DNA from 3 places in the Streptomyces sp. NPDC017520 genome. Region 3 is predicted to be linked to each of the others. Evidence: riboswitches for the same ligand, from Rfam matches in the RefSeq annotation. Region 3 holds a riboswitch; each other region holds the start of a gene.

Region 1 (9,616 bases), on a different contig from region 3:
CCTGATCGTCGACGAGGTGCAGACGGGCCTCGGCCGGACCGGGGACTTCTACGCCTACCAGCACGAGGAGGGGGTGGAGCCCGATCTGGTGTGCGTTGCCAAGGCGCTCTCCGGCGGCTATGTGCCCGTCGGCGCGACCCTCGGCAAGGACTGGATCTTCCGCAAGGTCTACTCCTCGATGGACCGGGTCCTCGTCCACTCCGCGAGCTTCGGCTCCAACGCCCAGGCGATGGCGGCCGGGCTCGCCGTCCTGACGGTGATGGAGGACGAGGAGACCGTCGCCAACGCCCGGCGCACCGGCGACCTGCTGCGCGAGCGGCTGGCGGCCCTGGTGGACCGCTACGAGCTGCTGCACGAGGTCCGCGGGCGCGGGCTGATGATCGGCATCGAGTTCGGCCGGCCCGCCTCGCTCAAGCTCCGCAGCCGCTGGACCATGCTCCAGGCGGCCCGCAAGGGCCTCTTCGCGCAGATGGTCGTGGTGCCGCTGCTCCAGAAGCACCGGATCCTCACCCAGGTCTCCGGCGACCACCTGGAAGTGATCAAGCTGATCCCGCCGCTGGTCATCGGGGACGCGGAGGTGGACCGCTTCGTGGCGGCCTTCACGTCCGTCATGGACGACGCGCACAGTGGCGGCGGACTGATGTGGGACTTCGGCCGGACGCTGGTCAAGCAGGCCGTGGCCAACCGCTGACCGGCCGGGAGGAGAGGGATTGCCTCTGAGGCAATTTATTTGCCTCAGAGGAAAGATCCTGGCCCAATGGAGCCATGAACCCTCCGGACGAAGGGGTGCCGGACGAGCTCCCCGGCGTCGCACCCCGACTGCGCGACCTGCGCCGCGATCGCGGCCTCACCCTGGAGACCGCCGCCGGCCGGGCCGGACTCTCGCCGGCCCATCTCTCCCGGCTGGAGACCGGCCGCAGGCAGCCCTCGCTGCCGATGCTGCTGGGCCTGGCCCGTATCTACGGTACGACGGTCTCCGAACTGCTCGGCGAGCAGCCGCCCGAACGGGACGCGATCGTCCGCGGCGGCGGCTTCGAGGGGGCGGAGGCCGACGGCTGGATGTACCGGCAGGCCGGCGGATCCGGCCGCGCGATGCAGGCGCTGCGGGTCCGCGTTCCGTACGGGGCCCAGGGCGACCTGGTCCGGGTCCACCCCGGCGAGGAGTGGCTGTACGTCCTGGAGGGGCGGCTGCGGATCGGGCTCGGCGACACCGTCCACGACCTCGAACCCGGCGACAGCGCCCACTTCGACTCGCTCACCCCGCACCGGATCGCGGCGATCGACCGCTGCGGCGCGGAGCTGCTCTTCGTCCACTCCCTGCTGCAGAGCCCCGCCGCCGAGCTGTGCCTCGGCAGCGCCCTTCACGCGCGCTGAACCGGCCGTCCCGGCCGGCCTCATCCTTCGCTCCACCGGCCGTGAGGCCGACCGAGAGGACCGTCATGTCCGATTCCGAGCACTACGACCCGCTGGGCCCCGGCCGCCGCCCGAACGAGGACCCGCAGGAGAAGCGGATGCCGCGCGGCGTCATCATCCGGCTCTTCGCCTACCTGGTGGCGGGCCACGTCGTCGCGGGCTTCCTCTATCTGCTCTTCGTGGTGGCCGGGAGCAAGTGACGGCGGTCGGACGACCCCCCGCCCCGGACGGATCGCTTCCCGTCCGGGTCAGCCCTGGTCGAGCAGGCGCTCGCGCAGCCGCTCCCGGGTCTCGGAGGAGACCTGCAGCCCCTCCGCCAGGTAGCGGTCCGTCGTTCCCCAGTTCTCCTCGATGGCCGTGAAGGCCGCCGCGAGGTAGGCGGGCCGCGCCCCGAAGAGCGGATCCAGCAGCTCCAGCACCTCGGGCGACATACCGGTGCCGGACGGGTCGGAGCGCTTCACGGCGTAGCGGCGGTGGAGGTCGTTGGACTTGAGGTAGTCCTCCTCGATCGCCTCCGGCTCGACGCCGACCGCCAGCAGGGCGACCGCGATCGAGAGACCGGCCCTGTCCTTGCCCGCCGCGCAGTGCATCAAGGCCGGGACGCTGTCCTCGGCCAGGGAGTGCAGCACCCGGCTGTGCTCGGCGGTGCGGTCCAGAATCGTCGCGCGGTACATCCGGATCATGCGGTCGACGCCCTTGCCGTTCGCGAGGGCCGAGCGCAACTGCTCGATGTTCCCGTCGCTCACCAGCCGCCAGAACTCCGCGCCGTCGGCCGGATCCGAGAGCGGAATGCTGATATTACGGACACCTGCCAGCTCGATGTCGTATCCGTCGAGCTGGTGGTCGGCGGAGTGGCGGAAGTCGAAGATCGTGTGCAGCCCGAGCCCGCCGAGGAAAGCCGCGTCCTCGGCCGTGGCGTGCGCCAGGTGGCCGCTCCGGTAGAGCCGCCCGAAGGCGGTGCGCCGGCCGTCCGCGGTGGGGAGCCCGCCCACGTCGCGGAAGTTGCGGACTCCGGTCAGCACGGTCTCTGTCGGCGGGACCTGCGGCACCTGCTGCGTCACGGTGGCTCCTGGGATCTCTGGCGTCGGCGCGGCTCGCCGGCGAGGGCGCTCCCGTGACGATACGACATCGATTCGACGGAAAATCATCACGGTCGCGCGCCCGGTGCGGGGTGCCGGGGTGGTCGGTCTGACTCAACGTCAGCAGCGAAGCCGATCGCGTGTCCGTATTGGTGCATTTCGCAGAACATGCCCCGCTAATGGGGGAGATGGGATTTCGGAGGTGAGCGGGATCATATCCGTGACGGTCCGTGGTGAGCGCGCCCCAGGGTATTCCCGTTGCCCGCACGGAAAGTCAAGATCCGTAATCCACGGAGTGTGACGGGAATTCCGGATCGCTATGGAACCGATGATTCCGGCGAGCAACCGATGGCTTGTTCAGCTCGTCCTGACTCGTTTACGGTCGCCGCAATCCGGACGGACCGCCTAATCCTGCCGCCGCCCGGAATTCGCACCCACCCACTCACGCGTGGCAGGAGCGGGGGAACCAGGTAAGCCGCCGATCCGGAGCGATCCGGGCCGGCTCGGGGTGAAGTCGCCGCAACGCGACCGGGCATCTCCAGCCCGAACCCGACAGCTCACCTCGCAGGCGCCGGAGAGGAACTTCCCATGCCCGCAAAGGGTAAGCACCGCCGTCCGAAGTCCGGCCCGATCTCCCGCGGCGTCCTCGCCGCGGGGACCGGCGGCGCCGCACTCGCCCTCCCGCTCATCGGCGCCACCGTCGCGAACGCCGCGGACCAGGCCGCTCCGGCCGCGAAGCCCGCCGCCGCCTCGGTGGCCGCCGCGCAGACCGCCCCGGTCACCGCCCCCGCCGCGTCGAAGGCCGCCCCGAAGACGTACGCCGTCGTCTCCGGCGACTACCTGGCGAAGATCGCGGCCGAGCACCAGCTCAAGGGCGGGTGGGAGAAGCTGTACCAGGACAACCGCTCCACCGTCGGCGAGAACCCCAGCCTGATCCACCCGGGCATGAAGCTGACGCTCGGCGCCAAGGGCTCCGCCCCGGCCGAGAAGTCCGCGGCTCCCGAGGCCGCCCCGAAGAAGGCCGCACCGAAGAAGGCCGCACCGGCGCCCAAGGCCGCGCCGAAGGAGGCCCCGAAGGCGGACACCGTCTCCGCCGACGACTCGGAGGGCTCCGGCAGCCCGTCGCGGACCGGCTCCTCCGAAGCCACCGGCTCCGGCTGGTCCGCCCCGCTGGCCAGCGCCAACGTCACCACCCAGTACCGGGCTTCCGGCGCCAGCTGGTCCAGCGGCTACCACACCGGCTCGGACTTCCAGGCCGCCTCCGGCACCCCCGTACTCGCCATCGGCCCGGGCACCGTGGTCTCGGCCGGCAACAGCGGCTCCTACGGCAACGAGGTCGTCATCCAGCACGAGGACGGCATGTACTCCCAGTACGCCCACCAGTCCTCGCTCAACGTCTCCGTCGGCCAGACCGTCACCGGCGGCCAGCAGATCGGCCTCTCCGGCTCCACCGGCAACTCCACCGGCCCGCACCTGCACTTCGAGGTCCGCACCGGCCCGAGCTACGGCTCGGACATCGACCCGATCGCCTACCTGCGTCAGCACGGCGTCTCGGTCTGACGTCTCCGTCCGGCGTCTCCGTCCGACCGGACCCGGGCGAGAAGTGATCAAGGGGCGGTGCGCTGCGGCGCACCGTCCCTCCACTTATTCCGGCTTTACCAAAAACTGACCGGGTGGTCTATCTCACCACCCGTCAACCCCGTATTACGGTCGCGTAGGTCACATCGCACGATGCAGGATAAGTGCTTGTGGCAGACGATTCGAGAAACAACCAGCAGCACACCATCGGGTCGTACGCGGCGATTGGCGACAGTTTCACCGAGGGCGTCGGCGATCCCGGCCCCGACGGGACATATCTCGGCTGGGCGGACCGCTTCGCGGTGCTCCTCGCCGACCGGCTCCCGGCTCCCGAGGGGGCGACCGGCCCCGAAGGCTCCCCGCACGGGGACTTCCGCTACGCCAATCTCGCCGTACGAGGACGTCTCCTCGACCAGATCGTCGAGGAGCAGATCCCGCGCGCCAAGGAGCTGGCCCCCGACCTGGTCAGCTTCTGCGCGGGCGGCAACGACATCATCCGGCCCGGCACCGACCCCGACGACCTCGCCGAGCGTTTCGAGCGGGCGGTCGCCGACCTGAGCAACGCCGTCGGCACGGTCATGGTCACCACCGGCTTCGACACCCGGGGCGTTCCGGTGCTGCGCCACATGCGCGGCAAGATCGCCACGTACAACGTCCATCTGCGGGCCATCGCCGACCGCTACCACTGCCCCGTGCTGGACCTGTGGTCGCTGCGTTCCGTGCAGGACCGGCGCGCGTGGGACAACGACCGGCTGCATCTGTCGCCCGAGGGCCACACCCGCGTGGCGCTGCGCGCCGCGCAGGTCCTCGGCCACGAGGTGCCCGCCGACCCTGACCAGCCCTGGCCGCCGCAGGTCCAGCGCAGCCCCTTCGACGCACGGCGCGACAACATCCAGTGGGCCCGCGAATACCTCGTGCCCTGGATCGGCCGTCGGCTGCGCGGAGAGTCCTCCGGCGACCACGTCGAGGCGAAGCGCCCGGACCTCCTGCCGCTGTAGCCGTCGAGCCGGTCAGAGCTCCAGCAGGGGAAGCGCACGCCGGGACGGGCCCGGCACCACGAGCCCGTCCGGCGGCGTGCCCCCGCCCCGGGTGTGGGTCGCCGGTATCCGCTCCAGAACACCGCCCGCGAACACGTCGTACAGCGGCAGCGACTCCAGATGCACATAGCCGATGTGGCAGTCGCACACGGCGAGCGGACAGGCCCGCGGGCCGAGCGCCCGGCGGTAGCTGCCGTCGTAGAGATTGCCCAGCTCCGCCTTGACGAAGTGACAGCGCCGCACCGTGCCGTCGCCGTCCACCGAGATCACCGACTCGCCCGTCCGGCAGGGCAGCCCCGCCGAACGGTGCGGATCACGGCTGAAGGGGAACAGCGGATCCAGCTCCGTCCACCGCGCCGCCTCCTCGTCGGTGTAGGAGTGCCCCTCGGCGGCGTTCACCCAGAGATAGACCTCCTCCGGCAGCGCCGCCCGCAGCCGCCGGGCCTCCTCCAGATGGGCGTCGAAGCCCACCACCCCCACGCTGTAGCGGATCCCCTTGGCGGACAGCTCCCGGCACTTGCCCAGGAACCTCTCGTACGGTGTCTGTCCCGGGTGATACGTGCACCAGAGCGCGATCCGCTCCGGATCGGCGTCGGCCAGCCAGTCGGTGCGGCCGCTCAGATTCGTCTGGATAGCCACCCGCCCGATGTGCGGCAGCCGCGAAAGCTCGGTCAGCGCCCGCCGGTACCAGGAGCGCACCAGGCCCTCGCCCCACGGGGTGAACAGCACGGACAGCCGGTCACCGGTCCGCTCCGCGACCCAGCCCGTGAACCGCTCCAGCGCCTCCCGGTCCGCCGTGAGCTGCGCGCGGCTGTCCCGCCGCTTGGCGAACGGGCAGTACGGACAGTCGTAGTCGCAGGAGGCGAGCGGGCCCCGGTAGAGAATCGTCAGGTCCATGGCCTCCTCACTTCCGCTCGTACGCGGCCATCGCGGCCCGCACCCCGGGGGAGAACAGCGCGGGACCGAGCGCGTCGGAATGGGCGAGGCCCGACCGGGACAGCCTCAGCAGACCGTCCGGCGCCGACGCGTCCAGCCAGCCACGGGCCGCGAACCCCGCCAGCTCTGCCGGGAAATCCACGCCCGGATCCGTGCCGAACCGTGCCCGGTACTCCGCCACCGGCAGCCCCGCCGCCTGGAGCAGCGACTGCAGCAGATACCGCCGTCGCGCCTCGTCCGCGTCGACGTACCGGCCGACCTCGGCCCGGGAGAAGTCCTCGGCGGCGGTGAACCGGTCGATGATCGACCGGATCTCCCGCATGTCCACCGCGTAGTCGAAGGAGTAGTGCAGGGCCGCCGTGTACGAACGGGCACCGCAGCCGAGGCCGATCATGCCGTCGGTCTGGCAGGCGTAGTCCTCGGGACCCTCCTGCTCCCGCGGTCCATCGGACCGCCGGAACATCCGCATCGACACCTGCTCGTAGCCGTGCGCCAGCAGATGATCCCGCCCCACCGCGTACAGCCGCAGCCGCTGCTCGTCCCAGGCGGCCTGCTCCAGGGCCTCCGCCTCGGCGCCGGCCGCCGCGCCCAGGCGGTGCAGACCGGTGAGCGGGCGGACGTACAACGGATACAGATACAGCTCCTCCGGCCGCCAGGCCAGCGCCGCGTCCAGCGAGGAGAGCCAGCTGCGCTCGGTCTGCCCGTCGATGCCGTAGATCAGGTCGATGTTCAGCACCGGGATCCGGGCCTCGCGGATCCGGCCGAGTGCCGCCTCCACATCCGCGCGGCGCTGCGGACGGACCGCCGCCCGCGCCTCCTCGGCCACGAAACTCTGCACACCGATGCTGATCCGCGTCGTGCCCCGGTCGGCCAGCACCGCCAGCCGGTCCGCCGTCGCCGTGGACGGGGAGGTCTCCACTGACAGCGGCCCCGAACGCAGGTCGGCGCCCATCCGCTTCTCCGCTATGTCGCACAGCCGCTCCAGCTCACCCGCGGTGAGGAACGTCGGCGTGCCGCCCCCGAACGCCGCCGCGGCGAACCGCACCGGCTCCTCGTCGCCCAGCGCGTCCCGCACGGCGACGGCCTGCCGCTCCAACGCGTCCAGATAGCGCGTCGTCAGCTCCTCGGGCGCGCCGATCCGGGTGAAGAGGTTGCAGAAGCCGCAGCGGATCTCGCAGAACGGTATGTGGAGGTAGAGGGAGAGCGCCTCCTTGGGCTCGGCCGCCCACAGCGACCGCAGCGACGGGCGGTCCTCCAGCGGCCGGTAGGCCGTCTTGTGCGGATAGGCGTAGACGTAACTCTCGTACGGCCGGACGGCGGTGGCCGCTTCCGCGGCGACGGTGGTGGTCATCGGGCGGCCCCCGGGGCGAGCGATGCGGGTGGTTCGAGGAAGAAGTGGGCGTACGGGACGGTCCAGACAGCCGGGTGGCCGAGCCGGTGACCGGTGTAGCCGTCGTCGCCGTAGGCCGTGCCGTGGTCCGAACAGACGATGGCGAAGCACCGGCGACGGCTGCTCGCCGCGGCGAAGAGCCGGCCGATGTGCCGGTCCACGTACTCCAGGGCCGCCGCGTGCGTGGCCCGCGAGTCACCCGCCTCACGGGTCGCCCCGGGCAGATGGAACCAGTTCGGCTGATGCAGGGCGGACACGTTGACGAAGAGGAACAGCCGCTGCTCCCGGGGGAGCGCCGCGACGACCTGCTCCGCCCTGGCCACCTGCTCCTCGAACGAGGTGGGGGAGGCGACGCCGAAGCCGGGTTCCCAGTGGCTCTCCTGAAACATCCCGGGCAGCACCGAACCGAGCGGCCCCTGGCGGTTGAAGAAGCCGACCCCGCCGACACACACCGTGCGGTAACCCTCGGCGGCCAGCCCCGACACCAGATCAGGCGTGTCGAACACGAACGTGCCGTCCGCCGTCGTCTCACTGCCCGCGAACCGCGCGGCGAACAACCGGGGATGCGGTCCCGGGTAGGCGGGCGTCGGCAGGAACCCGGCGAACATCGCCTGGTGCGAGGCGTAGGTGAAGCTGCCCGGAGCATGCCGCTCCTCCCAACCGCCCCCGGGCAGATGCCGGGCGAGGTTGGGGAGCCGCCCGGCGGCCGCCAGCTCGACGGCGACATCGTGCCGCAAGGTGTCCAGGGTGACCAGCAGCAGATCGTGGCTTCCCACGACCTCGCCCATGTCGGGCCGGCCACCACCGCCGGGCAGTGGGGACGTGTCGGGGTCAGGAAGGGGTGACGGCACGGTGGTTCCTTGCTCGGTCCAGTACGGCGGCGACCTGCGCCGCATAGGTGTCCAGGCCCTCGGCGCCGCTGCCCGGCAGACCGGTCAGTCCGGGCAGCAGATCGCCGAAGGCGTTGACCTCGCCGACGGCGAAGCGCCGCCAGCCGGCCGTGGGCAGGAGGTCGACGCCCACACAAGGCGTCCCGGGGAAGCAGGCCGCCGCCCGCTCGCACATCGCCAGCGCCTCGCGCCAGCAACCGCCGGCGGCGGCCACGGCGGCCCGGACCTTGTCGAGGTCGCCGCGCGCTCCGCCCAGATGCAGATTGGTCATGGGACTCGTGCTCGTCCGTACCACGGCGTGCGTCGCCCGGCCGCCGACCACCACGATCCGCAGATCCGCGGCCCGACCCCGCTGGGACGCCTTCGGCAGCCAGCGCTCGATGTGCAGCCCGTCCGGGGCCAGCGCGTCCACGACCGCGCCGACCTCCGCCTCCGAGCTGTAGCGCCGCACCCGCAGCGAGTTGAACAGCCGCCCCGACGCGTCCCGCTCCACGGAGGTGCTCGCCCGGACCCGGCCGGGACCCGCCGTCTCCACCGCCAGCACCCCGGAGGCGGAGGAGCCGTGCGCGAGCTTCACGAACGCCCGGGGCATCCGGTGCTCGCGCAGCAACTCCCGTACGTCGGACCAGCCGTGCACCTGGGCCGCCCCCGGGCCGGACGTCGGGGAGGCGGGCACGGGGACCCCCGCACGGTCGAGGAGGCCGTGGCACAGCCGCTTGTCGAAGAGCACGGCGATGTCACCGGGGGAGCCCAGCACCTCGGCGCCGGCGGCCGAGGCCGCGCCCGCCACCGCGTCCACCGCCGCCGTGAAGCGCGCGTACCACCGGGCCGAGCCCTCCACCCGGGTCGGGTCGTCGACCCCGCGGAGCAGCCGCTCCACCTCGGCGTCCTCACCGGGCGAATCGATCCGCACGCTCTCGCCCGCCGCGAACACCGCCTCGCCGCGCATCACCCGGAGCCAGGACACCACCCGGGCCGGTGGCAGCCCGGCGGAGCGCACGGCCTCCTCGAAGAAAGCGACCCGGCGGTTGTCCGGATTGCCGACGACCGCGAAGCGCGGCCCCGGGCCGTCCCCGCCGCTACTCGCTGACCGCGACATAGCGTTCCGGTTCGTAGTCCTCGTCGTCCGGGTCCCCGTAGTCCTCCTCGGCCTCGCCGGCCTCGACGACGGCCGGGGCACACGCGGCCCTGACGCGGTCGAGCACCGGCTCGGTGAGGTAGTGGTGGCGCAGGTCGAGCGTGGCCAAATGGTTCAGGGGCTGCCCGTTGAGCAGGGCCTCGCCGCCCGTGTCG
Region 2 (9,616 bases), on a different contig from region 3:
GGTCATGCCTCCATGGTGACGGTCCGGACCGCCCGCCGGGACCCGCTCCGACCCTGGCCGGTCCCTGATATTGCCCGCGTACGCCCCTGAGGGGCCGGGGCGCACGCGCCGGGCCTAGGCCCTGTCGTCGAACTCCCGTCTGCCCCGCGGCGCCATGCACGCACTCTCGCCGCACCGGGCACACGCCCGAGTACGTCCAGTACGCGGACGTGAGCCCGGCACGCCGAGAGCACGCACCTGACCCCGCAGGGCCGCCCTCCGGGCGACGACGGGAGTTCGACGACAGGGCCGAGCGGGGGAGGGGAGCTGTCGTCAGGCGTGCGCTGGGGACAGCATCAGGGTCACTTCGGGGGCCGACCCTGATGCCGCCCAGCGTCCGCACGTGTGACGATCGGGGTATGCCAGCCGCCACCGCCCGAGCCGCCAGCTCCGTCACCGCCGACCCGGAGGAGCCCGCACCGCGCAAGCTCTACCGCAGCGCCGACGGCCGGCTGCTCGGCGGCGTGGCGCGCGGGCTCGCCGGACACCTCGGGCTGCCCGTCGCCTGGGTGCGGTTCCTCTTCCTCGGGCTGTTCTTCACCGACGGCCTCGGCGCGGTGCTCTACGCGGTGTTCTGGATCGTCGTGCCGCTCGGCGTCGGCGGCGTCGACGCCCCGCGCTCCGTGTTCGAGACGTCGGCGGACGGCCGCCGCAAGCTCCGTAAACCGGACAGGGGCCAGGTCTTCGCGCTGGTCGCCCTGACCATCGGGGCCGTCGCGTTCGTCGTCAACGTCGACATGGGCAGCGAGGCCGACCGCTACATCTGGCCCACCCTCCTGATCGGCGCGGGCTCCGTCCTGGTCTGGCGGCAGGCGGACAACGCCCGCCGCGCCCGCTGGATGGAGACCGGCCGCAACCGCAAGCTGCTGCACCTGGCCCGCGGCCTCGCCGGGGTGGCCCTCGTCGGCCTCGGCCTCGCCGTGTTCATGGTGGTGCGCGGCTCGGCCGCCCAGCTCGGCAACGTGCTCACCGCGGCCATCGCCGTCCTCACCGGCATCGCCCTGCTCGCCGGCCCCTACCTGGTGCGGATGACACAGGACCTCTCCGAGGAGCGCCTGATGCGCATCCGCGCCCAGGAGCGGGCCGAGGTCGCCGCCCACGTCCACGACTCCGTGCTGCACACCCTCACCCTGATCCAGCGCAACGCCGACGACGGCGGCGAGGTCAGACGCCTCGCCCGCGCCCAGGAGCGCGAGCTGCGCAACTGGCTCTACAACCCCGAGGGCACCGGCAAGGACGAGGACGACGAGCCGGAGACCCTGGCGGAGGCGGTCAAACGGGCCGCCGCCGAGGTCGAGGACAAGCACGGCGTCCCGCTGGAGGTCGTCGTGGTCGGCGACTGCCCCCTCGACGACAAGCTGACCGCACAGATGCAGGCAGCGCGCGAGGCGATGGTCAACGCCGCCAAGTACGGTGGCGAGGGCGGCGCCGTCCAGGTCTTCGCGGAGGTCGAGGGCCGCACGGTCTTCGTCTCCGTACGGGACCGGGGCCCGGGATTCGACCTCGACGAGGTTCCCGGGGACAGGATGGGCGTACGAGAATCAATCATCGGCCGGATGCAGCGCAACGGCGGCAGCGCCCGGCTGCGTTCGGTGCCCGGCGGGGGCACCGAGGTCGAGCTGGAGATGGAGAGGGCGAGCGAATGACCGAGAACACCGAAGCCACCGGGGGCCCGGAGCGACGGGTACGGGTCGTGCTCGTCGACGACCACCGGATGTTCCGCACCGGGGTGCAGGCCGAGATCGGCCGCACGGAGGAGACCGGCGTCGAGGTGGTCGGCGAGGCCGCCGACGTCGACCAGGCGGTCACCGTCATCACGGCGACCCGCCCCGAGGTGGTCCTCCTCGACGTCCACCTCCCGGGCGGCGGCGGCGTCGAGGTGCTCCGACGCTGCGCCCCCATGATGGGCACGGCCGAGAACCCGGTCCGCTTCCTCGCGCTGTCCGTCTCGGACGCCGCGGAGGACGTCATCGGCGTCATCCGCGGCGGTGCGCGCGGCTACGTCACCAAGACGATCACCGGCACCGACCTGGTGAACTCGGTCTTCCGGGTCCAGGAGGGCGACGCGGTCTTCTCGCCCCGCCTGGCCGGCTTCGTCCTGGACGCCTTCGCCTCCACGGACGCCCCGCCGGTCGACGAGGACATGGACCGCCTCACCCAGCGCGAGCGCGAGGTGCTGCGGCTGATCGCCCGCGGCTACGCCTACAAGGAGATCGCCAAGCAGCTGTTCATCTCGGTGAAGACGGTCGAGTCGCACGTCTCGGCGGTCCTCAGGAAGCTCCAGCTCTCCAACCGGCACGAGCTGACCCGGTGGGCGACGGCTCGGCGGCTGGTCTGAGACCGCTGCTCACCCGTCGGCCGGCTCCAGCGAGATGTTGACCTTCTCGCCGATCCGGCGGTAGCCGATGCTCGCGTAGACCCGCTCGACGCCGGGGTCGCCGGGCTCCAGCCAGACCGTCCGGCAGCCCTGGGCGAAGGCCCGTTCCGTCAGCCAGGCCGAGAGCGCAGCCCCGACGCCCCGACGACGGAAGGGAGCGGCGACGGCGAGCCCGGCCAGCTCGCTCAGGCCGTCGATCGCGGCCGAGCAGCCGCCGACGCCGGCCGGTGCGCCGTCGAGCACGGCCAGTGCGGCGACCCCGTCGCCGGTGGCGGCCGCGCGCAGCCAGTCGGTCGCCCCCGGATCGGGCTCGCCCTCTCCGCCGAAGCCGTGGTGCTGGACGCGGGCGGCCTCGGTGAACTCTGCCTCGGTGGCCGGTGTGCCGATACGGAGGCCGTCGACCGGCTTCGGCGGCCGGAGGTCCTCGCGGCCGCAGGCGAGCAGCGGGGCGCGGTTCTCCACGGTGAAACCGGCCGCGAGCAGGGCCGGTTCGACGGCCGGGGCCCAGGCGGGCAGGAACTCCAGGCGGGGAAGCCGTTCGTGCTTCCCGAACGCGTCGACCAGGGCCGCCACGTCGTCCGCCGTGGGTTCCGCCTCCCGGTCGGGGATGGCGTAGTTGGCGTACTTCAGTTCCCAGCCCGGGTTGTGCCGGACGGTGAACGGGCCCACCCGGTAGTGGTCGGGGGAGAGCAGCGCGAGCGCCCGGGCATAGTCCTGGACGGCGGTCGCCATCGACGTCATACGGGGATTCCTTCGGCGGGAGAGCGGGACGTGCGCGGCGGACTATGCCACCCGGGTCGCTCCGGCGAAAGGCATTTCATCGACGGGCGCGATGCGGACCGGTGCTCCGGGGCGCGGGGCGTGAATCATTTGGCCGCCGCCGATGTAGAGGCCGACATGGCTGATTCCGGAGTAGAAGAAGACCAGGTCACCGGGGGCCAGTTCGGAGCGGGGGACCCGGGATCCGGCGTTGATCTGGGTGTAGGTGGTGCGCGGCAGGCTCACGCCCGCCGCCTTCCAGGCCGCCTGGGTCAGGCCCGAGCAGTCGAAGGCGTTCGGGCCCGTCGCGCCCCAGACGTACGGCTTGCCGATCGCGCCGTACGCGAAGTCGATGGCCTGGGCGGCGCGGGAGCCGGGGGCCGCCACCGGACCGCTGCGGACGGACGAGCGGTCGGCGTGGGCCGGGCCGCCGCCGTGCCGGGCGTCGGCGGAGCGCTCATGGGCGGCGCGTTCGTCGGCGGTCAGGGTGTCCAGCAGCCTGCGGGCGTCGGCCAGCTTGGTGCGGATCGCGGTGCGGTGTTCGCGCAGCTCGGCGCGGCGGGCGGCGAGGCGCTCGGTCTCCTGGTCGGCGCGGGCCTTGACGCGGGTGATCTGGGAGACCTGTCGCCGGATGCCGCGCAGGAGCCCACTCTGCCGGTCGCCCGCCCGGTCGAGGTAGGAGGCGCGTTGCAGGAAGGCGTCGGGGTCGGAGGAGAGCGCCAGTTGCAGGGCCGGGTCCAGGGTTCCGCCGCGGTACTGCGCGGTGGCCAGCGAACCCAGGGCGTGCCGGGCGGTGTTGAGGCGGGCGGTGCGACGGGCGGCCTCGTCGGCCAGGGCGTCGACGGCGCGGGTGGCGGTGGCCGCCTCTTCCTTCGCCCCGTTGTACTTCTCGGTGGCGACCTCGGCGTCGTGGTACAGCCGGTCGATCTCCGCCTTGACCTGCGAGGCGGTGGGGGCCGGTTCGGCGGGGGCCGCGCCCGCCCCGGTGACCGACCCCGCGGTGGCGGCCCCGGCGAGCGCCAGGGTGGCGGCGGTGCGGGCAGCAGAGCCGGTGAGCGGGCGCTGCTTGGGTTTTCGGTGAGCTGACCTGCGGTGCGCTGCCACGGGGGCGGCATCCTTCCTGTCGGCTGTCCGCCGGGGGAATACCGGCGGGTCCGTGAAGGACGCTAATCCCGGTGCCGGGAAAAGAGTCGGCATGACTGCTATTGCCCTGATGTGACGTTTCATCGGCCATGGGTGATCACTCATACGCCCATATATCAGGGCAATGCATTCAATTTCGGAGGAAGCGCACAAGGAAGGGGGGCCTCACTGAAAGGCACATCCTTGGCCCTGGCTAGGCTCCGGAGCCATGGACGTACTCATCAATGTCTTCGTCGCCCTGCACATCATCGGCATCGCCTCCCTGCTGGGTGGCTTCCTGACGCAGATGAAGGCCATGGGAGCGGGCACCGCCCGCTTCACCCCCGCCATGCTGCACGGCGCGCTGACCATGCTCGTCACCGGTATCGCCCTGGTCGGGCTCAACCAGGCCGACGACCAGACCGTGAACAACGTCAAGATCGGCATCAAGCTCGCGCTGCTGGTCGTGATCCTCGCCCTCGTCTACGTCAAGCGGGACGACGAGACGGTGGACAAGGGCGCGTTCGCCGCGGTCGGCGGACTGACGGCCGCCAACATCTTCATCGCCACGGTCTGGACCTGAGTCTCCCCGGGGGCGGCCGCCCAAGGGCCGCCCCCGGCACGCGTCACGCCGGTCGCACGCTTCCGTAGATCGGCATGGAGTAGATCGACTCCTCGCGCACGTTCGCACCCGGCTTCGGGGCGTGGATCATCATCCCGTCGCCCTTGTAGATGCCGACGTGGCTGATGTCGTCGTAGAAGAAGACCAGGTCTCCGGGGATCAGATCGGACGTGGCGACCCGCGTCCCGACCTCCACCTGGTCCCAGGTAGTCCGGGGCAGGGTCACGCCCGCCTCCCGCCACGCCGCCTGCGTCAGCCCCGAGCAGTCGTAACTGGAGGGGCCCGACGCGCCCCATACGTACGGCTTCCCGATCTGGGCGCGGGCGAAGGCCAGGACCTTCTCCGCCTTGGCGGCGTAACCGCTGTCCGTACCGGTGCCGGAGCCGGAGCCCGGATCCGTTCCCGTTCCCGTTCCCGTACCGGAACCGGAACCGGAACCGGAGCCGGAGCCGGATCCCGTGCCCGAACCGCCGCCGGACTCCTTCGCCGCCTCCTCGCGGGCCTTCTCCTCGGCCTCGGCCTTCTCCTTCGCCTCGGCGGCCTGCCGGGCGGCCAGCCTCGCCGCCTTCTCCTTCGCCTCGGCCTCCTTCTTGCGCTCCAGCTCCGCCAGCCGCGCCTTCTCCTCGGCGGTCAGCCTCGACAGCAGGCTCCGGGCCTCGGTGAGTTTGGTCTGCACGTCCTTCTTGCTGGAGGCGAGCGTGGCCTGCGTCTCGGTGAGGGTCTCCAGGCTCTTCACCGCCTCCGCGCGCTTCTTCGCCGCCGAGGCCTGCTGCGTACGGACCTCGGCGACGGCCTTCTGCTGCCGCTCCGTCGCCCGGTCCATCAGCCGGCTCTGGTCGAAGTACCCCTGCGGGTTGTCCGCCAGGAAGAACGTCGCCGCCGGCGCGATGCCCCCGTTGCGGTACTGGGCCGCCGCGTAGGAGCCCAGCGCCCGGCGCGCCTCGTTGATCTTCTCGGCCCGCTTCGCCACGTCGGAGAGCAGCGTGTCGACCTTCGCCTGCTGGGACGCGGAGGCGGCCTTGGCCCGGTTGTACTCCTGGGTCGCGGCGCCCGCCTGCCGGTACAGGGCGTCGACCTTCTTCTGCACTTCCTCGATGGCGGGCTTCGGCTCAGCCGGCGCGGCCGTGGCGCTCTGCGTGGAGAGCAGCGTCACGGAGGCCAGCGCGGCCGTCGTCAGCCCGACGGCGGGGGTGGTGGTGCGCACCTTCGTGCGCGGCTTGCGATGCGATGCCAAGACCGGCATCTCCTTCCGTGGACCGCCTACCGGGTTAGCTGTCGGGTTCGGACGGAACGGAAGGCTGTCCTACGGTCCGCATGCGAGGGCACGGACCGATTCACCCCGGTGTCGCGTGTGGGTCCCCGGTTCCGCACCGCCAGGGCGGCGGGACGGATTCGGCAGAGGTGCCCGTCGGGCGTGGTTCGCCCCAGGGAGGTACGGGCCACCTGACCGAGCACGCTAGCCAACCGGCCCCGCCGCTGGGAAGGACGATGAGCGATATGCCCGATACATTTTCGTGACCTTTCCGGATCGGGGGGCCGACACCCCCTCCGACCGGGCACTCCTTCACGGAACGTCGACGTCCGCTCTCCGTGCGTACGGGTGAGGCGCGGGCGATTCCCCGGTGCCGACGCCGCCTTCTCACCTTCGGCAGTAGCTTGTCAGTCCGGCCGCCTAGACTCGGGGGGCGATGAGCAGCCTCTTTGACGACAGTTTCCTGACCGGCCTCCAGTCCGCGGAGGACGGCCCCCCGCCGCCCCCCGAGGACCACGCGCCCGAAGCGGTGCCGGAGGGACTCTTCGAGGGCGTCTACGACGCGCCCCCGCCGCCCCGGGACGGGTACTACCGGGACGGTCACGCGCGCCCGGTGATCGACTCCGCCGCCCTGCTCGACGGGCTGAACACCGAGCAGCGCGCCGCCGTCGTGCACGCCGGGTCCCCGCTGCTCATCGTCGCCGGGGCCGGCTCCGGCAAGACCCGGGTCCTCACCCACCGCATCGCCCACCTGCTGGCCGAGCGCGGGACGCACCCCGGGCAGATTCTCGCGATCACCTTCACCAACAAGGCCGCGGGCGAGATGAAGGAGCGCGTCGAGCAGCTCGTCGGCCCCCGCGCCAACGCCATGTGGGTCATGACCTTCCACAGCGCGTGCGTCCGCATCCTGCGCCGCGAGTCGAAGAAGCTCGGCTTCACCTCGTCGTTCTCGATCTACGACGCCGCCGACTCCAAGCGCCTGATGGCCCTGGTCTGCCGCGACCTCGACCTGGACCCGAAGCAGTTTCCGCCGAAGTCCTTCACCGCCAAGGTCTCCAACCTCAAGAACGAGCTCATCGACGAGGAGACCTTCGCCGGGCAGGCCGGAGGGGGCACCTCCCGTTCGAGCGAAGCCGAGAATGGGGGAGGTTTCGAGAAGACCCTGGCCCAGGCGTACGCGCTCTACCAGGCCCGCCTGCGCGAGGCCAACGCCCTGGACTTCGACGACATCATCATGACCACGGTCCACCTCCTCCAGGCCTTCCCGGACGTCGCCGAGCACTACCGCCGCCGCTTCCGCCACGTCCTCGTCGACGAGTACCAGGACACCAACCACGCCCAGTACACGCTGGTACGGGAGCTGGTCGGCCCGGCCGGGGAGGCCGACGCCCCCGCCGAGCTGTGCGTGGTGGGCGACGCGGACCAGTCGATCTACGCCTTCCGGGGCGCGACCATCCGCAACATCCTCCAGTTCGAGGAGGACTACCCGAGCGCGACGACGATCCTCCTGGAGCAGAACTACCGCTCCACGCAGACGATCCTCTCCGCCGCCAACGCCGTCATCGAGCGCAACGAGAGCCGCCGCCCCAAGAACCTCTGGACCAACGCCGGCAGCGGCGCCCGCATCACCGGCTACGTCGCCGACACCGAGCACGACGAGGCGCAGTTCGTCGCCGACGAGATCGACCGGCTCACCGACGCGGGCGACGCCAAGGCGGGCGACGTCGCCGTCTTCTACCGGACCAACGCCCAGTCCCGTGTCTTCGAAGAGATCTTCATCCGCGTCGGTCTGCCCTACAAGGTCGTCGGCGGTGTGCGCTTCTACGAGCGCAAGGAGGTCCGGGACGTCCTGGCCTACCTCCGGGTCCTCGCCAACCCCGAGGACACCGTCCCGCTGCGCCGCATCCTCAACGTCCCCAAGCGCGGCATCGGCGACCGCGCCGAAGCGATGATCGACGCCCTGTCGATGCGCGAGAAGATCTCCTTCCCCCAGGCACTGCGCCGCGTCGACGAGGCGTACGGCATGGCCGCCCGCTCGTCCAACGCCGTCAAGCGCTTCAACACGCTGATGGAGGAGCTGCGCACGATCGTCGAGTCCGGCGCCGGCCCCGCCGTCGTGCTGGAAGCCGTCCTGGAGCGCACGGGCTATCTCGCCGAGCTCCAGGCCTCCACCGACCCGCAGGACGAGACCCGCATCGAGAACCTCCAGGAACTCGCCGCCGTCGCCCTCGAATTCGAGCAGGAGCGCGCCGAGGAGGAGGGCGCGGGCACGCTCGCGGAGTTCCTGGAGAAGGTCGCGCTCGTCGCCGACTCCGACCAGATCCCCGACGAGGACGAGGACGGCTCCGGCGTCATCACGCTGATGACCCTGCACACCGCGAAGGGGCTGGAGTTCCCGGTCGTCTTCCTCACCGGCATGGAGGACGGCGTCTTCCCGCACATGCGGGCCCTCGGCCAGACCAAGGAGCTGGAGGAGGAGCGCCGCCTCGCGTATGTCGGCATCACCCGCGCCCGCGAACGGCTCTACCTGACCCGGGCCGCGATGCGCAGCGCCTGGGGCCAGCCCTCGTACAACCCGCCCTCGCGCTTCCTGGAGGAGATCCCGGAAGCGCACCTGGACTGGCGGCGCAAGGGCCCGATGGCCGCCCCCGCGGGGCCCACCTCCGGCATCACGTCCTCGCTGTCCTCCTCCCGCTCCCGCTCCGGACCCTCGGGTTTCGCGACCCGGCGCGGCGGCGCGGAGAAGCCGACGGTCACCCTCGTGGCCGGGGACCGGGTCACGCACGACCAGTTCGGGCTCGGCACGGTGACGGCCGTCGAGGGCTTCGGCGACCAGGCCAAGGCGACGGTCGACTTCGGCGACGAACGTCCGAAGAAGCTGCTCCTGCGGTACGCGCCGGTCGAGAAGCTGTAGGCGGGCGGGGCAGAGCCGGACAGACGGCAGCGGGAGAGAGCGCCGAGGCACTCTCTCCCGCTTCCGTCTGTTTCCGTCTGTCCGTGCTCGTGATGCCGTATCAGCTAGGGTCGAGGCCCTTGCTGCGCAGCCACGCCAGCGGGTCGATCGCCGAGCCGCCGCCGGGCCGGACCTCGAAGTGCAGGTGCGGGCCGGTGGAGTTGCCCGAGTTCCCGGCGTACGCGATGACGTCGCCGGCCTTCACCGGGCCGGAGCGGATCTTGGTGCTGCTGAGGTGGCAGTACCAGGTCTCGGTGCCGTCGGCGGCGGTCACGATCGCCATGACCCCGTAGGCGCTGTTCAGCTGCGTGCGTACGGTGCCGTCGGTCGCGGCCATCACCGGAGTGCCGTACGAGACGGGGAAGTCGATGCCCGAGTGCACGGACATCCAGTTGACGCCCGCCTGGCCGTAGTAGGCGCTGAGCCCGTGCTGCTTGACCGGCAGGACGAACTTGGGACGCAGCGCCTCGCGGCGTGCGGCATCCTCCGCGC
Region 3 (9,616 bases):
GATGCGGCTGACCGGGACGGCGTGGCCGGGCGGGGTGGAGCCGCTGTGCCGGGCCCCCTTGACCACGACGACGGGCTTCACGGCGGCGGTGCGCCGGGCGAGGCGGGTGAACTTGCGGGGGTTGCCGAGCGATTCGAGGTAGAGCAGGGCGACGTCGGTGTCCGGGTCCTCGAAGGAGTACTGGAGGAAGTCGTTGCCGGAGACGTCGGCCCGGTTGCCCGCCGAGATGAACGAGGACAGGCCCGCGCCACGCCGGTGGAGGCCGGAGAGCAGGGCGATGCCGATCGCGCCGGACTGGGTGAACAGGCCGATCCGGCCGCGGGCGGGCGACTCGGGGGCGAGCGAGGCGTTCAGCCGGACGGACTCGGCGGTGTTGATGATGCCGAAGGCGTTCGGGCCGATGATCCGCATGCCGTACGAGCGCGCCTGGCGGACCAGTTCGCGCTGGAGTTCGCGGCCCTCGGCGCCCCGCTCGGCGTATCCGGCGGAGAGGACGACCAGCCCCTGGACTCCGTGCTCCCCGCAGTCGGCGACGGCTTCGGGGACCCGGTGGGCGGGGACGGCGATGACCGCGAGGTCGACCTGCTCGCCGATCTCGCCGAGCGAGCGGTGGGCGGGGACGCCGTCGAGGGTGGTCAGGCGCTCGTCGAAGGCGCGGTTCACCGCGTACGTACGGCCCGTGTAGCCGGCGGCGAGGAGGTTGCGCAGGACGGTGCGGCCCACGCCGCCGGGCGTGCGGCCGGTGCCGATGACCGCGACGGAGCCGGGGGCGAGCAGACGCTGCACCGAGCGGGCCTCGGCGCGCTGTTCGCGGCCGCGCTGGACGGCGAGGGACTTCTCGGTGGGTTCGAGGTCGAGGGTGAGGTGGACGGAGCCGTCCTCGAAGCTGCGGCGCTGGGTGTAGCCGCCGTCCCGGAACACCTTGATCATCTTGTTGTTGGCGGGGAGCACCTCGGCGGCGAAGCGGCGGATGCCGCGCTCCCGGGCGACCGCGGCGATGTGTTCGAGCAGCGCCGAGGCGACACCCCGGCCCTGGTGGGCGTCCTGGACGAGGAAGGCGACCTCGGCCTCGTCGGCGGGGGCTGAGGCGGGGCGGCCCTGGTCGTTGATGCGGTCGTAGCGGACCGTTCCGATGAACTCGCCGCCGATCGTGACGGCCAGTCCCACCCGGTCGACGTAGTCGTGATGGGTGAAGCGGTGCACGTCCCGGTCGGATAGGCGCGGATACGGGGCGAAGAACCGGTAGTACTTCGACTCGTCGGACACCTGCTCGTAGAAGCTGACCAGTCGCTCGGCGTCGTCCGTGGTGATCGGCCTGATGCGCGCGGTGCCCCCGTCGCGGAGCACCACGTCCGCTTCCCAGTGGTCGGGGTACGCGTGATGCGGACTCTGCTCCGGCGTGGGCTCCATGGGCAAAGCCTACGGCGGGGACCCCGGTCGCGGAGGGATCGGTGCCCGGGCAGTCTGAGGGGGCCCGGACCGGGGGCCGCCGGAGCACAGGACGGGACAGGAGGCCGGGCACAGGACCGGCAGGAGACCGGGCAGGACCGGCAGGAGACCGGGCACAGCGCCGGACAGGAGGCCGGGCACAGCACCACGCACTGCATGAGAGACTGGTCTAGACAACCGTTGATATGTGAAGGGCAGAACCATGGCTGAGCGCCGCGTAAACGTCGGTTGGGCCGAGGGCCTGCACGCCCGCCCCGCTTCCATCTTCGTCCGTGCCGCCACGGCTTCCGGCGTCCCCGTGACGATCGCCAAGTCCGACGGCAACCCGGTGAACGCCGCCTCCATGCTCGCCGTGCTCGGCCTGGGCGCACAGGGCGGCGAGGAGATCGTGCTCGCGTCCGACGCGGACGAAGCCGAGGCCGCTCTGGACCGGCTCGCGAAGCTGGTCGCCGAGGGCTTGGAAGAACTCCCCGAGACCGTCTGACCCACGCGACCCGGCCCGGCCGGATTCGACCGGTGCGAGAGCCGTGACCCTCTGAGGGGTCACGGCTCTTTCGCTTTCGGAAAAGAGCTACGCATCGACAATTGCGGACAGCACAAACAATGCCCCGCAATTACTTCTCTCTGTCTACGGCTCTTCTGTTAATTGCGGACGCCCGCGATGTTTACGTCATGTTGCGAAGTACTCACGCGGGGAACGGGCGCGGTGCGCCGCCCCGGCGGTCGCGGGCGGCGCAGCCGGTGGGCCCCCGCGGCGCGTTCCGCGTACTGGGCGGTCAGCGCCCTCGCCCGGTCGGCGTCGCCGCGCGCCACGGCGTCCACGATCGCGCCGCGCTCGGCCCAGGAGTCGACCGGGCGGGCCGGCTGCTCGACCGCGTACATCCAGGCGATCTTGTGCCGGAGCTGGGTGAGCAGGGCGATGAGCCCGGGGCTGCCGGAGGCCTGCGCGAGGGTCTCGTGGAACCAGCCGGCCAGCGAGCGCAGATCCTCGCCCTCGCCCCGGCGGGCGCGCTCCTGGCCCAGTCTGACCAGGCCCCGGAGCACCTTCAGGTGGGCTTCCGTGCGGCGCTGCGCGGCGCGGGCCGCCCCCAGGGGCTCCAGCAGCATCCGCACTTCCAGGAGGTCGGCCGCCTCCTGCACGGTGGGCTCGGCGACACAGGCGCCCGCATGTCTGCGGGTGACGACGAAGCCCTCGGACTCCAGGGTGCGCAGGGCCTCACGGACCGGGACGCGGGAGACCCCGTAGCGGCGGGCCAGCAACTCCTCGGTGAGGCGGCTGCCCCGCTCGTAGACACCGGAGACGATGTCGTCACGGATTGCCGTGCATACCGAATGCGCGGGAATGCGCATGTCCGAACCTCCGCCTTGATCCCCGCGAAACGCGGCCGCCCGACGTCTGTTCCGTGACTCTATTGCAATCTGCCGGAATTTCCGATGGCAGGCCGGAATTCGTGGATATCCACGGGCCCGAATCGCCGAGGGCCCCGGCGGGTGCCGGGGCCTTCGGGCAACGTCGCGCGGGGCGGGTCAGACGTTCAGTCCGTGGGAGCGCAGGTAGCCGACGGGGTCCATGTCGGAGCCGTAGTCGGGGCTGGTCCGGGCCTCGAAGTGCAGGTGCGGGCCGGTGGAGTTGCCGGTGGAGCCGGAGAGGCCGATCTGCTGGCCGGAGGAGACGCTCTGGCCGACGGAGACGCCGATCGAGGAGAGGTGGCCGTACTGGGTGTACGTGCCGTCCGTCATCCGGAGCACGATGTTGTTGCCGTACGCGCCGCCCCAGCCGGCCTCGACGACCGTGCCGGCGCCGACGGCGACGACGGAGCTGCCGGAGGCGGCCTGGAAGTCCACGCCGGAGTGGCTGCCGGAGGACCAGAGCGAACCGCCGGCGTTGTAGCCGGTGGTGACGTGGGAGCCGGCGACGGGGAGGTGGAAGGCGTTCAGGCGGGCGCGCTCGGCGGCGCGGGCGGCACGGGCCTTCTCCTCGCGGACCTCCTTGGCGCGGGCCTCTGCCTTGCGCTCGGCCTCCGCCTTGGCCTTGGCCTTGGCGGCCTTCTCGCGGGCCTCCGCGGCGGCCTCGGCCTTCGCCTTCGCGATCGCGTCGGCCTGCTGCTTCTGGGCGTGGGCCTGGGCGTCTATCTGCTCGGCGAGAGTGGCGTCGAGGGCGACGGTCTGGGTGAGGCCGGTGTCGGCGACCTGGGCGGCCTCGGTGTCCGCGGCGAGGGCCGGCGAGGCCAGCGAGCCGAGGACACCGGTGGTGGCCAGAGCCGCGATGCCGGCGGCCTGGGCGCTCCGGCGCGTGAGGCGGCTCGGGGCACGGTGCTTCCCGGTGGCACGGGTGAACGCCATGGAGGGGCTGATCCTTTCCTTCCTTCTCGCCTACCGGGTTAGCTGACGGGTTCGGAGCAGGAAGGTCTCCTACGGATCCCCGCGCCGGTTTCGCGGCACGGGCCTCCGATTCACCCCAGGGACTGCGTGGGTCCCCGGCTCCCCAGGCTCGCGCCTGACGGGGACTCGGCGATGACTGCCCGGCGCCGCGGCTGCGGCATACGGGTGGCGGACAGCCGAGCCGACGCTAGGCGGGGCGACTTCCCATCACCAAACGGACAAGGGGATTTGTCGCACATCCCACAGGGCAGACAGGCAACCTCTCCCCCAAAGGGGATGAAATGGACTAATCGAACAAAAAGGAGGACCCCGACGAATATGCGTTCGTCGGGGTCCTGTTCGCGGCGGTGTGCCACACGTGCGTCAGCCGGTGACGACGGACACCTCTCCGATGCCGAGGGCCTTCACGGGCTCCTCGATCCGGGCGGCGTCCCCCACGAGGACCGTGACCAGCCGGTCGACCGGGAAGGCGCTGACCACGGCGGCGGTCGCCTCCACGGTGCCCGTCTCGGCGAGCCGGGCGTAGAGGTGGGCCTGGTAGTCGTCGGGGAGGTGCTGCTCGACCTGGTCGGCCAGCGTGCTCGCGACGGATGCGGCGGTCTCGAACTTCAGCGGGGCGACGCCCACCAGGTTCTGTACGGCCGTCTCGCGCTCGGCGTCGGTCAGCCCCTCGGCGGCCAGCGTCCGCAGGACCTTCCAGAGGTCGTCCAGCGCCGGTCCCGTGGACTCCGTGTCCACCGAGCCGCTGATCGCGAGCATGGCCGCGCCGCCCGAGTCGGGGCCGCTGGAGCGCAGCACCTGGGCGAAGGCCCGCACCCCGTAGGTGTAACCCTTCTCCTCGCGCAGCACCCGGTCCAGCCGGGAGGTGAGGGTGCCGCCCAGGCAGTAGGTGCCGAGCACCTGGGCGGGCCACACGCGCTCGTGCCGGTCGGCGCCGATGCGGCCGATCAGCAGCTGGGTCTGGACCGCGCCGGGCCGGTCCACGATCACGACGCGGCCGGTGTCGTCCGCGGTGATGGGGGGCACCGGGCGGGCCTGGCCGGCGTTGCCCGACCAGTCGCCGAGGGTCTGGGCCAGTAGCGCGTCCAGGTCGATACCGGTCAGGTCGCCGACGATCACGGCCGTCGCGGTGGACGGCCGGACGTGGGCGTCGAAGAAGGCGCGCACGGCCCTCTCGTCGATCCGCCGGACCGTCTCCTCCGTGCCCAGGCGCGGGCGGGACATCCGGGCGGTGGCCGGGAACAGCTCCTTGGAGAGCTGCTTGGCGGCACGCCGGGACGGGTTGGCGTGCTCGTGCGGGATCTCGTCGAGGCGGTTGCCGACGAGGCGCTCGATCTCGCTCCGGTCGAAGGCCGGGGCCCGCAGCGCCTCGGCGACCAGCCCGAGGGCCTTGGTCAGCCGGGAGACCGGGACCTCCAGGGAGACCCGGATGCCGGGGTGGTCGGCGTGCGCGTCGAGCGTGGCGCCGCAGCGCTCCAGCTCGGCGGCGAACTCCTCGGCGCTGTGCTTGTCGGTGCCCTCCGAGAGCGCCCGCGACATGATCGTGGCCACGCCGTCCAGGCCCTCGGGTTCGGCCTCCAGCGGCGCGTCCAGGAAGATCTCCACCGCGACGACCTGCTGGCCGGGGCGGTGGCAACGCAGCACGGTCAGCCCGTTGGGCAGGGCGCCGCGCTCGGGCGCCGGGAAGGCCCAGGGGCGGGCCGTGCCGGGCGTGGGCTGCGGGTGGTACTCCATGGCTACTCCAGTCACGGCGGCGTCGCTCACTTGTCCGCCCCCTCGTGCGCGTCGGTGCCCTCGGTGGCTGCCGTGCCCTCGTCGGCCTCGTCGGCCGGCTCGACGGGTTCGATGGGCTCGTACACCAGCACCGCCCGGTTGTCGGGGCGCAGGGCCGCCTCGGCCGCCGCGCGCACCTCCTCCGCGGTGACGTCCAGGACGCGGCCCACGGCGCTCAGGGCGAGCTGCGGGTCACCGAACAGGACCGCGTAGCGGCACAGTTCGTCGGCGCGGCCGGCGACCGTGCCCAGCCGGTCGAGCCACTCGCGCTCCAACTGCGCCTGGGCCCGCTCCATTTCCTCGGGGGTGGGCCCCTCGGCGGCGAACCGGGCCAGCTCCTCGTCGACCGCGGCCTCGATCGTCTCGACCTCGACGCCGCCGGACGTCTTCACGTCCAGCCAGCCGAGCGAGGGTGCTCCGGCGAGCCGCAGCAGTCCGAAACCGGCCGCCACCGCCGTACGGTCACGGCGGACCAGGCGGTTGTGCAGCCGGGAGGACTCGCCGCCGCCCAGCACGGTGAGCGCCAGGTCGGCGGCGTCGCAGGCGCGGGTGCCGTCGTGGGGGAGGCGGTAGGCGGCCATCAGGGCGCGCGCCGGGACCTCCTCGTGGACCACTTCGCGCAACTGTTCGCCGATGATCCCGGGCAGCGTCCCGTCGCGCGGCGGCTGCTTGCCGTCGTGGGAGGGGATGGTGCCGAAGTACTTCTCGATCCAGGCGAGCGTCTGCTCGGGATCGATGTCGCCGACCACCGAGATCACCGCGTTGTTGGGCGCGTAGTACGTACGGAAGAACGCGCGGGCGTCCTCCAGCGTGGCCGCGTCCAGGTCGGCCATGGAACCGATCGGGGTGTGGTGGTACGGGTGGCCCTCGGGGTAGGAGAGGGCGGTCAGCTTCTCGAACGCGGTGCCGTAGGGCACGTTGTCATAACGCTGGCGGCGCTCGTTCTTGACGACGTCGCGCTGGTTCTCCATGGACTCCTCGTCGAGCGCGGCGAGGAGGGAGCCCATCCGGTCGGCCTCCAGCCAGAGCGCCAGCTCCACCTGGTGGGTGGGCATGGTCTCGAAGTAATTGGTCCGCTCGAAGCTGGTCGTCCCGTTGAGCGAGCCGCCGGCCCCCTGGACGAGCTCGAAGTGACCGTTCCCCTCGACCTGGCCCGAACCCTGGAACATCAGGTGCTCGAAAAGGTGAGCCAGACCGGTGCGTCCCTTGACCTCGTGGCGCGAGCCGACGTCGTACCAGAGGCAGACCGCGGCGACCGGGGTCAGATGGTCCTCTGAGAGCACCACACGCAGGCCGTTGGCCAGGCGGTGCTCGGTCGCTGTCAAGCCGCCGGAGCCGGCCTGTGCGGTGGCCGTGTGACCCATGGGCATGTACGTCCCTTCGATCGCGATACTGGACTTCCTGCCAGACCTGCCACTCTAAGCAAGCGCACCGGCACCTGGCGAAGTTCCCGTTCCGCGGATGTTTCCGTCGATGGTGTCGCGGACGCTGTCCGGGCGGGCCCCTCGGCCCGCTTCGGACGGGTCGAGGTCGGCGTTGTCAGTACGGCGGTCCACAATGGACCGCGTCAGTAGCTCGTGTCGTACCGAACAAGCTCAGGTTGTCCGAACAGAATCTGTGAAGGAGTCGCAGCCGCGATGGCCCGCCGTAGCACGAAGACCCCGCCGCCGCCGGACGACTTCGAGGAGAAGATCCTCGACATCGACGTCGTCGACGAAATGCAGGGCTCCTTCCTCGAGTACGCGTACTCGGTGATCTACTCCAGGGCCCTGCCCGACGCCCGCGACGGCATGAAGCCGGTGCACCGCCGCATCGTGTCCCAGATGAACGAGATGGGGCTGCGCCCCGACCGCGGCTATGTGAAGTGCGCCCGCGTCGTCGGCGAGGTGATGGGCAAGCTGCACCCGCACGGCGACGCCTCGATCTACGACGCCCTGGTGCGCATGGCGCAGCCGTTCTCGATGCGCCTCCCCCTGGTCGACGGTCACGGCAACTTCGGCTCCCTCGGCAACGACGACCCGCCGGCCGCCATGCGGTACACCGAGTGCCGGATGGCCGACGCCACCTCGCTGATGACCGAGGCGATCGACGAGGACACCGTCGATTTCCAATCGAACTACGACGGCCAGGAGCGCGAGCCGGTCGTCCTCCCCGCCGCCTACCCCAACCTCCTGGTCAACGGGGTCTCCGGGATCGCCGTGGGCATGGCCACCAACATGCCCCCGCACAACCTGGGCGAGGTCATCGCGGCCGCCCGGCACCTGATCAAGCACCCGGGCGCCGACGTCGAGACGCTGATGCGCTTCGTCCCGGGACCCGACCTGCCCACCGGCGGCCGCATCGTCGGGCTGGGCGGCATCAAGGACGCGTACACGGCGGGCCGCGGCACGTTCAAGATCCGTGCCACCGTCGCCGTGGAGAACGTGACGGCCCGCCGCAAGGGCCTCGTCGTCACCGAACTGCCCTTCACCGTCGGCCCGGAGAAGGTGATCGCCAAGATCAAGGACCTGGTCTCGGCGAAGAAGCTCCAGGGCATCGCCGACGTCAAGGACCTCACCGACCGGGCGCACGGACTGCGTCTGGTCATCGAGGTGAAGAACGGCTTCGTGCCGGAAGCGGTGCTGGAGCAGCTCTACAAGCTGACGCCGATGGAGGAGTCCTTCGGCATCAACAACGTGGCGCTGGTCGACGGTCAGCCGCTCACCCTGGGCCTCAAGGAGCTGCTGGAGGTCTATCTGGACCACCGCTTCGAGGTGGTGCGCCGGCGCAGCGAGTTCCGCCGCACCAAGCGCCGCGACCGGCTGCACCTGGTCGAGGGCCTGATCGTCGCCCTGCTCGACATCGACGAGGTCATCCGGATCATCCGGGACAGCGACAACTCCTCGCAGGCGAAGGAGCGCCTGATGGCGCACTTCTCGCTGAGCGAGATCCAGACGCAGTACATCCTGGACACCCCGCTGCGCCGGCTCACCCGTTTCGACCGGATCGAGCTGGAGAGCGAGCGGGACCGGCTCACCGGTGAGATCGACGCGCTGACCGCGATCCTGGAGTCGGACGCGGAGCTGCGCAAGCTGGTCTCCTCGGAGCTGGCCGCCGTGGCGAAGAAGTTCGGCACGGACCGGCGCACGGTGCTGCTGGAGTCGGCCGGTGCGCAGATCGCGTCCGTGCCCCTGGAGGTGGCGGACGACCCGTGCCGGGTGCTGCTCTCCTCGACGGGCCTGCTGGCCCGTACGGCCAACGCGGAGCCGGTCGAGATCTCCGAGGACGCCCGGCGGACCAAGCACGACGTGATCGTGTCGGCGGTGGCGGCGACGGCGCGCGGTGATGTCGGGGCGGTGACCTCCACGGGCCGGATGCTGCGGCTCTCGGTGATCGACCTGCCACAGCTGCCGGACACGCACGCGGAGCCGAATCTCTCGGGCGGGGCGCAGATCTCCGAGTTCCTCAGCCTGGAGGCGGACGAGAAGCTGATCTGCCTGACGACGCTGGAGGAGTCCTCGCCGGGCCTCGCGATCGGCACCCTTCAGGGCGTGGTGAAACGCGTCGTGCCGGACTACCCGCCCAACAAGGACGAGCTGGAGGTCATCGCTCTCAAGGACGGTGACCGCGTCGTGGGCGCGACCGAACTGCGCACGGGCGAGGAGGATTTGGTGTTCATCACCTCCGACGCCCAGTTGCTCCGGTACCCGGCGGCGTCGGTACGTCCGCAGGGGCGGGCCGCCGGAGGGATGGCGGGCGTCAAGCTGACGGCCGGGGCGGAGGTGCTGTCGTTCACGGCAGTGGACCCGGCGGCCGGGGCGATCGTGTTCACCGTGGCCGGTTCGCACGGCACGCTGGACGACTCGGTGCTCACGTCCAAGCTCACCCCGTTCGACCAGTATCCGCGCAAGGGCCGGGCCACCGGCGGGGTGCGCTGCCAGCGGTTCCTGAAGGGCGAGGACGTCCTGGTGTTCGCGTGGGCGGGCCCCACTCCGGCACGGGCCGCGCAGAAGAACGGCACCCCGGCGAAGCT

The links. Region 3 has a riboswitch for cyclic di-AMP ahead of ACH4KB_RS12840 (M23 family metallopeptidase). Riboswitches for the same ligand answer to the same signal wherever they lie in the genome.
Region 1: linked by a shared signal. The riboswitch ahead of ACH4KB_RS24835 (peptidoglycan DD-metalloendopeptidase family protein) and the one ahead of ACH4KB_RS12840 (M23 family metallopeptidase) in region 3 are both predicted to bind cyclic di-AMP.
Region 2: linked by a shared signal. The riboswitch ahead of ACH4KB_RS27435 (NlpC/P60 family protein) and the one ahead of ACH4KB_RS12840 (M23 family metallopeptidase) in region 3 are both predicted to bind cyclic di-AMP.

Annotation. Positions count from the first base shown of each region.
Region 1 is NZ_JBIRKB010000010.1:294,830-304,445, forward strand. It holds gene ACH4KB_RS24815 (aspartate aminotransferase family protein) at 1-691, shown strand, start outside; gene ACH4KB_RS24820 (helix-turn-helix domain-containing protein) at 766-1,374, shown strand; gene ACH4KB_RS24825 (DUF6126 family protein) at 1,440-1,613, shown strand; gene ACH4KB_RS24830 (tyrosine-protein phosphatase) at 1,662-2,474, opposite strand; cyclic di-AMP (ydaO/yuaA leader) riboswitch at 2,918-3,078, shown strand; gene ACH4KB_RS24835 (peptidoglycan DD-metalloendopeptidase family protein) at 3,081-4,052, shown strand; gene ACH4KB_RS24840 (SGNH/GDSL hydrolase family protein) at 4,241-5,068, shown strand; gene ACH4KB_RS24845 (STM4011 family radical SAM protein) at 5,081-6,004, opposite strand; gene ACH4KB_RS24850 (STM4012 family radical SAM protein) at 6,012-7,394, opposite strand; gene ACH4KB_RS24855 (STM4013/SEN3800 family hydrolase) at 7,391-8,221, opposite strand; gene ACH4KB_RS24860 (STM4014 family protein) at 8,265-9,422, opposite strand; gene ACH4KB_RS24865 (STM4015 family protein) at 9,403-9,616, opposite strand, start outside.
Region 2 is NZ_JBIRKB010000013.1:62,326-71,941, reverse strand. It holds gene ACH4KB_RS27465 (PspC domain-containing protein) at 1-6, opposite strand, end outside; gene ACH4KB_RS27460 (PspC domain-containing protein) at 399-1,685, shown strand; gene ACH4KB_RS27455 (LuxR C-terminal-related transcriptional regulator) at 1,682-2,377, shown strand; gene ACH4KB_RS27450 (GNAT family N-acetyltransferase) at 2,387-3,157, opposite strand; gene ACH4KB_RS27445 (NlpC/P60 family protein) at 3,200-4,279, opposite strand; gene ACH4KB_RS27440 (hypothetical protein) at 4,527-4,880, shown strand; gene ACH4KB_RS27435 (NlpC/P60 family protein) at 4,924-6,162, opposite strand; cyclic di-AMP (ydaO/yuaA leader) riboswitch at 6,161-6,327, opposite strand; gene pcrA (DNA helicase PcrA) at 6,608-9,085, shown strand; gene ACH4KB_RS27425 (peptidoglycan DD-metalloendopeptidase family protein) at 9,186-9,616, opposite strand, start outside.
Region 3 is NZ_JBIRKB010000004.1:489,572-499,187, forward strand. It holds gene ACH4KB_RS12825 (GNAT family N-acetyltransferase) at 1-1,410, opposite strand, end outside; gene ACH4KB_RS12830 (HPr family phosphocarrier protein) at 1,652-1,933, shown strand; gene ACH4KB_RS12835 (GntR family transcriptional regulator) at 2,092-2,799, opposite strand; gene ACH4KB_RS12840 (M23 family metallopeptidase) at 2,977-3,792, opposite strand; cyclic di-AMP (ydaO/yuaA leader) riboswitch at 3,806-3,973, opposite strand; gene ACH4KB_RS12845 (M16 family metallopeptidase) at 4,195-5,565, opposite strand; gene ACH4KB_RS12850 (M16 family metallopeptidase) at 5,592-6,974, opposite strand; gene ACH4KB_RS12855 (DNA topoisomerase (ATP-hydrolyzing) subunit A) at 7,242-9,616, shown strand, end outside.